DNA from 2 places in the Pseudoflavonifractor sp. BSD2780061688st1 E11 genome. Region 1 is predicted to be linked to the other one. Evidence: a T-box and tRNA genes for the amino acid it is inferred to sense, from the RefSeq annotation. Region 1 holds a T-box; the other holds one or more tRNA genes.
What was found. A T-box is a leader RNA that pairs with one kind of tRNA and senses whether it is charged. The one in region 1 lies ahead of proS (proline--tRNA ligase), so its partner is inferred to be a tRNA-Pro.
Positions count from the first base shown of each region.

Region 1 (3,408 bases):
AAGATATTGGAGGCCAGGTATGAAACCGCAGCAGTATAATCAAAAGAAACTTGCTGGTCTCCATTTGTTATCTGGAGAAGATGGCAGAATTTGTCAGCCCCGTTACCCGTTTGAACACGAATTCCAAAGGCGGAATCCATCTTTGCAGTATCATATACGGCCGGAACATATGCCCATAAAGCGATGTTGCCGGATTCATCCTGGAGATTTACGGTCAAAGAATCCTGCGACGCGTCTGTAGCAGGATTGCTCTGGGCTAAACAAGTATGAAATTTTTTACCTTTTCCGTTACCGGCCGGAGCATGATGTGTCATACACCAGTAGCGGTCAGTACCGTTTCGGTTTTTCCCTGCATAAACAATGTTACATTTTTTCATTGCGGCTCCTTTTAATGTAGAACGCTCAAAATTTCTCCTTAAATATTCATATAGTGTATGATTAGCTTTTCGAAACTTTATCCAGCACCGTATATATGATGAGGTTTAAAATCAAGTAAAAGATAGATAAGACAGCAAGAATTTTGATGTCAATAGAGTGAGTCAGTATCAAAGTCATAGCAGCATACGAAATCAAAAATACGATAAAGCTGATGAGTGTCTGCTTTATTGGTTTCATTTGATCACTCCTTACGAAAATTTATCATAGATTACGAAACTACAGCCAGTTAGCGTCTATTTCATTTTTTAAGTTGCAAAACATTGCATAGAAAGATTCCTTTGCCTGAGACACAATTTCCAGAGCAATGTCTTCATTGTATGAATGTGCAACATTATTGTGTTCCTGTAAGGCGCGTAGCCATAATTCTTCGTCCTTGATCATACCAGCCTGATAAGCAGTTTTTAGAATAATTTTAGGTGATCCTGTTGCACTGGCTTCATAACCATGCATAGAAAGGATTTCTTTAATCATTTTCCATGACTGCTCGAAACAGATTTCATATAACCCGACCAAGCCAGTAAGAATAACCGTATCATCATTCATAAGGTTCAGTATATTTATATATCTGCTTCATGTTTGATAAAGCGGAACAAAAATTATCATATTTTTTCATAGAGTGTTTTCCCCTCCTTTTTTATAGACTCGCGTAATTCGGGCTGCATTGCCCGTTCCAGATCAACAATATCATATTTTAACAGCGTAGAAGTTTCTTCATCCAGATCCAAAGAAAAACGGGCTATATTTCCGCCGCTTACCGCAAGATCAATGTCACTGGTTGGGGAAAAATCTCCTCTTGCACGGGAGCCAAACAGAATAACTTGCCGAATGTTGTACTTCTGGGCCAATGCGGAGATTTCATTGAGGACTCTTTGATTGATTCCGGTGCTGGAGGGTGTGATTTTCATAGAAGTGTGTAGTTTTGTAATTTCACTCATTATACTGCACTCCTTTTTTTCCTAATCATAGCATAGAAGAAAAGAAAAAGAAATTGTAAAAACCATGACATTCCATGTACAAAAACGTTATGAGTTCCACCCGTACTCAACAGAAGGAAGATGCATCTTACATGCAAGCATGACTCTGCATCTTTCTTCTGCTGAGTACGGTGTGAACAGTAACACAAAAACGGGCAAAATAGTGGCAATCAATGCGTTTTACTTGACACTCTTGATTTTTTCGGGTAAAATTTGAATAATTTCATGGCGAAAGCCGAATAAATGAACGATGAAGGGGAATAGTAAGCCTAAGAGAAGTTTCAGAGAAGAGGCGGGTGGTGCGAGCCTTTGACGGATCACGGCTGAACCGGACCTGGAGTTCCTGTATGAAAAGTACAGCGTTTTATCAGCGTTAATGATCAATGAAGTGAGCCGCAGATTTTGTGGTTAATGAGGGTGGTACCGCCGGACATCCGGTCCCTGTTTGGGACGGATGCCCGGTGTTTTTGTTTATTTAACAGAAAACTTCGTTCTAAAAACAGGGGGCAGAAGTCCTTGGAAGCTGTGAAAAATATTGATTGAGAGGAGAATGCGACATGGCAAAGGACAACAAAAAATTTGTAAAGTCTATCACATCCAGAGATGAAGATTTCGCTCAGTGGTACACGGATGTGGTGAGAGAGGCAGAGCTTTGCGACTATTCCAGCGTGAAAGGATGCCTGAACTATCTGCCGAATGGATATGCAATCTGGGAAAATATCAAGGCAGATCTGGACAAGAGATTTAAAGATACAGGAGTAGAGAACGTATACCTTCCGATGCTGATTCCGGAGAATCTGCTTCAGAAAGAAGCGGATCACGTAGAAGGATTCGCTCCGGAAGCTGCATGGGTGACACATGGCGGAACAGAGAGATTACAGGAAAGATATGCGATCCGTCCGACATCAGAGACACTGTTCTGTGATCTGTGGAGCCGTATCGTGCAGTCTTACCGTGACCTTCCGAAAGTATGGAACCAGTGGAATTCCGTACTGAGATGGGAAAAGACGACACGTCCGTTCCTTCGTTCCAGAGAGTTCCTGTGGCAGGAAGGACATACCATCCACGCAACTTACGAGGAAGCAGAAGAGAGAACACTTATGATGTGGAAGGTCTACAAAGACTTCATCAGCGAGTCTCTTGCGATTCCATATGTAGCTGGAAGAAAGACAGAAAGTGAGAAGTTTGCAGGTGCAGAAGACACATACACAGTAGAAGCGCTGATGCATGATGGAAAGGCACTTCAGTCCGCGACAAGCCACTTCTTCGGAAATGGATTCCCGGATGCATACGACATCAAATATCTGGATAAGAACAATGAGCTCCACAGTGTTTATGAAACATCCTGGGGACTTTCTACAAGAATTATTGGTGCGATCATTATGGTACATGGCGATGACAGCGGCCTGGTGCTTCCGCCAAGAATCGCTCCGAAACAGGTACGCGTGATCCCGGTGGCACAGCACAAGGAAGGTGTTCTTGACCGTGCAGAAGAGCTGCTGGCAGCGATCCGCGCAGAAGGATTACGTGCAGACATCGACGAGTCCGAAAAGAGTCCGGGATGGAAATTCAGCGAGCAGGAGATGCTTGGAATTCCGGTACGTGTGGAACTTGGACCGAAAGATATCGAAAACGGCCAGGCAGTCCTTGTAAGACGTGACACAAGAGAGAAGACTGTTGTAGCAATCGACGAGGTACCGGCAGCACTGGCTGAACTTCTCGAGACAATTCAGCAGGATATGTATACAAGAGCAAAAGCATTCCTGGACGGCCACATCGACGAGGCAGAGACCATGGATGAAATGGTTGCAAAATTCAAGGACAACAGAGGATTCATCAAAGCGATGTGGTGTGGAGATGAAAGCTGTGAAGAAGCGATCAAGGCAGAGACAGGCGGAGCCGGATCCAGATGTCTGATCGAAGATGAAGAGCCGATTTCCGACAGATGTATTTACTGCGGAAAACCGGCAAAACACAAAGTTTTCTGGGGTAAAGC
Region 1 covers NZ_SPHM01000027.1:27,875-31,282, reverse strand. Annotated here, with positions in the region: gene FGQ85_RS12355 (hypothetical protein) at 1-377, opposite strand, end outside; gene FGQ85_RS12350 (HI0074 family nucleotidyltransferase substrate-binding subunit) at 655-981, opposite strand; gene FGQ85_RS12345 (nucleotidyltransferase domain-containing protein) at 1,038-1,373, opposite strand; T-box leader at 1,654-1,858, shown strand; gene proS (proline--tRNA ligase) at 1,970-3,408, shown strand, end outside.

Region 2 (3,408 bases), on a different contig from region 1:
TAAAAGAGCAGATTGCCTACTACATGAGAAACGCAAAGACAATCTATGACGGGCTGAAAGACGCAGGCTATACTGTATCCGGAGGCGTAAATTCGCCGTATATCTGGCTGAAGACACCGGACAACATGACGTCCTGGGAGTTCTTTGATTATCTGCTTGCACAGGCAGGCGTTGTAGGAACACCGGGATCCGGATTCGGACCAAGCGGAGAAGGATATTTCCGTCTGACTGCATTCGGTACTTACGAAAATACAAAGGCGGCAGTAGAGAGGATCAAAAATCTGTAGGACGCTCCGGAAAGCGAAAAAGCAGGCCGAAAGAATCAGGTGAAAAATAAAAGCATCAAAAAAGGACATCTCCGAAAAACGGGGATGTCCTTTCAGGTGACAAGAAGCTGAAGTTCTGTGATGTGTTCATCCGGGTCCGCAGACTGATGGATATCAACCCAGAGCAGCTCAAGAAACCATGGCCCGGCCGTAAGTCCATGCTCCTGGGCGTAGGAGAGCAGTTTCGGGATGCCTTCGGCATTGTGGACGGCGCTTCCATGGTAGCTGTAGGAAAGATAACGTCCTTCCGGCAAGGTATCCGGACCGTCCTCGGCAATGAGAAATACTCCCTCGTAGCCAGTGTAATTTCCTTCCCTGGCAGATGCGGCAGGCAGCAAAGAACCGATATGATTGCTGCCGATAATATAGAGAGTGTCCTGGGACTGGTTAAACAGCTGTTTCATCAGAACATCCATCTCTTCATCTTTCTGATAGCCGGAGTGAAGAATATGGCAGGGCCGCGCCGGGAGATACTTTTCCACGACAGTCTCAAGAGGCTGCTCCTCCGCCTTCCGGATCGTTGCAAGGCGCTCCTGCACATTAGACTGAAGCTTCGTAAGGTCTGTGATTTTCAGGCGGATCGCATCCAGCTCATCCCGGAGCAGCTGTTCCGTCGTATGAATACTCCGGTCATTTAAATATTCCCGGATCCGCTCCATGGGAAATCCAAGCCCCCTAAGATCCCGGATCACATTCAGACGCCAGATATCATTGAGACGATAGAGGCGGTATCCGTTTTCACCGCGCTTCGGTGTCAGGAGACCAAGCTCCTCATAGTAACGCAGTGTGTCCACACTGATCTGATACAGCTTTGAGATTTCTCCGATTTTAAAATACTGTTTCATAAGCGCCTCCTGAAAAACCATTGTTGTTCGTATTATATCAGGGTTTGGAAGAAGGTGGAAGAGAAAATGAAAAAAAGTGTTGACAATCAAAATTTTTTTGATATAATAGTCTTGTTCGCTGATAAAACAGTGACACGGCAAATGCTGATGCGGATTGGTGTAATGGCAGCACAGCAGACTCTGACTCTGTTAGTAGAGGTTCGAGTCCTCTATCCGTAGTTATCGGAGTGTGGCTCAGCTTGGTAGAGCGCTACGTTCGGGACGTAGAGGCCGCAGGTTCAAATCCTGTCACTCCGATCACCGGAAAAATTCAATTTTTGCCGATGAAAACAACATATATTAAAAACGCTTTGAAAGACAGAAAGCAGCGATGCGGATTGGTGTAATGGCAGCACAGCAGACTCTGACTCTGTTAGTAGAGGTTCGAGTCCTCTATCCGTAGCTTTCGGAGTGTGGCTCAGCTTGGTAGAGCGCTACGTTCGGGACGTAGAGGCCGCAGGTTCAAATCCTGTCACTCCGATTTTTTTATTAGATACCGTAAAGCCTTAATATCAGGGTTTTACGGTGTTTTTATTTTTTGCGAAAATATAACTGAATTTCTAAAAAGGTTTTGTCAATACTTATCCAATGAAGTAATTTTTAAAAAGAATGATCCAGTCGGAAAGGGCTGCATCCGGTCCGTACTCGTGGCTCTGGCATGAGTATAGTACGGTTCTTAAATCAATGCGGCGCCAGTTAAAAAACTCCCTTTGCCTGTAGACGGGCAGGGGAGTTTTTTGATGAATGACTTTTTAAAGATCTCCTAAAAGAGCTTATCAGACAGAGCAGGAGGCGGAAGTGAAAATAACTGAGATGAGAGATAAAAAGACACTATGAGCGAAATGAAGGACAAAATAGGATAACCTTCTTGTTAAACTGCTGATTTTATTGTAAAAATAAAGAAACTTGATTGTAAAATTTTTATAAAAGGAGATTGATGAGATGAGCACAAAAAGGATGAAGAAGATTGTGGCAGCTGCCATTGTAACAGCAACTGTATGCGGAATGATGGCGGGATGTACGTCGAAAGAAGAAAAAATTGAAGTGAATGCGTCCACTTCTCCATACGAAGATATGGTGGATTATTTTGAGCAGGAAGGACTCATTTTGGAGGACTGCGAACCGGTAGATATCAATGAAACACCAGGATATCTCACAGACAATACGAATGGACAGTTTACTGAGACGAAAGTGGCGGATAAAGCATATGATTATGATGGACTCTGGCTGTTCTGGTGGGATCCGGAAAACAAGACGGATCTATATGAAAACTATGAGTCTATGGCTGCCAACCAAGGAACGATAGTCCTTGCCGGAGGCGCTGCGGTCCTTGAGACGGAAGCGGTAAACGGAACTTACGCAATTGCATTTTCAGAGGATTATGAAAAGAAACAGGATGCGGTTAAAGTGTTTGAAATGATAGAAAACGAATAACAGTTCAATGTGATTTGCACTATTTATATTCTAGTACCAATGCTCTGAAATTAAGAAAAGGTAGGGAAACAATATGGAACGGGTTTTTGGAAAAGACAGGGGCAGCATGGGACGCTTCTTCCGCATGCTGCAGAAGGCAAGACTTCCTTATCTGTGGATTCTTGCATATATTGCCATTACAGCTCTTCTTAGCAATGTAGGAATCAGCGTAACGGAATACACGGCCGAATTATTTGCCGGGAATGTGAATTTTGGTACCGTGATTCTTCCGTTTTTGGCTTTTACATTACTATCCCAGCTGATCAGTTCGGTTAGTAAGATTATGAGTAACTTGTGTGTTGCGCGGATTGACCGTAATATCAGGAAAATGATCTGGAGGAAGGCCGTCAGGCTGCCGCTTCTATATTACGAAAAAAATAAGCCGAAAGAAATGATTTCCCGTATTACAACAGATATCACAGCGATCAGTCAGCTTATCATGCAGGTATTTGTTGCAATTCTCACTTCCACGTACACACTGGTCATTACTCTGGGAAAAATCGGATCCTACGACCAGAAGCTGATGATTGCTCTGATCGCGGTTCTTCCGCTGAATTTAGTCATTGCATTTGTCATGGGAAAGATGAAATTCGGAGTATTGGATCTGGTAAATCAAAAAAATGCAGAGTTGACACAGACGATTGCAGAAAAAACCAATAATCTTCTTCTCGTCAAATCTTACGGAAAAGAAGAAAAAGAACTTCAGACAGGGCGGGAGAAAATGA
Region 2 covers NZ_SPHM01000039.1:3,874-7,281, forward strand. Annotated here, with positions in the region: gene FGQ85_RS14715 (LL-diaminopimelate aminotransferase) at 1-287, shown strand, start outside; gene FGQ85_RS14720 (MerR family transcriptional regulator) at 380-1,171, opposite strand; tRNA gene FGQ85_RS14725 (tRNA-Gln) at 1,320-1,390, shown strand; tRNA gene FGQ85_RS14730 (tRNA-Pro) at 1,395-1,468, shown strand; tRNA gene FGQ85_RS14735 (tRNA-Gln) at 1,543-1,613, shown strand; tRNA gene FGQ85_RS14740 (tRNA-Pro) at 1,618-1,691, shown strand; gene FGQ85_RS14745 (hypothetical protein) at 2,153-2,644, shown strand; gene FGQ85_RS14750 (ABC transporter ATP-binding protein) at 2,718-3,408, shown strand, end outside.
Region 2: it encodes a tRNA-Pro, which carries the amino acid that the T-box ahead of proS (proline--tRNA ligase) is inferred to sense. The anticodon was not compared.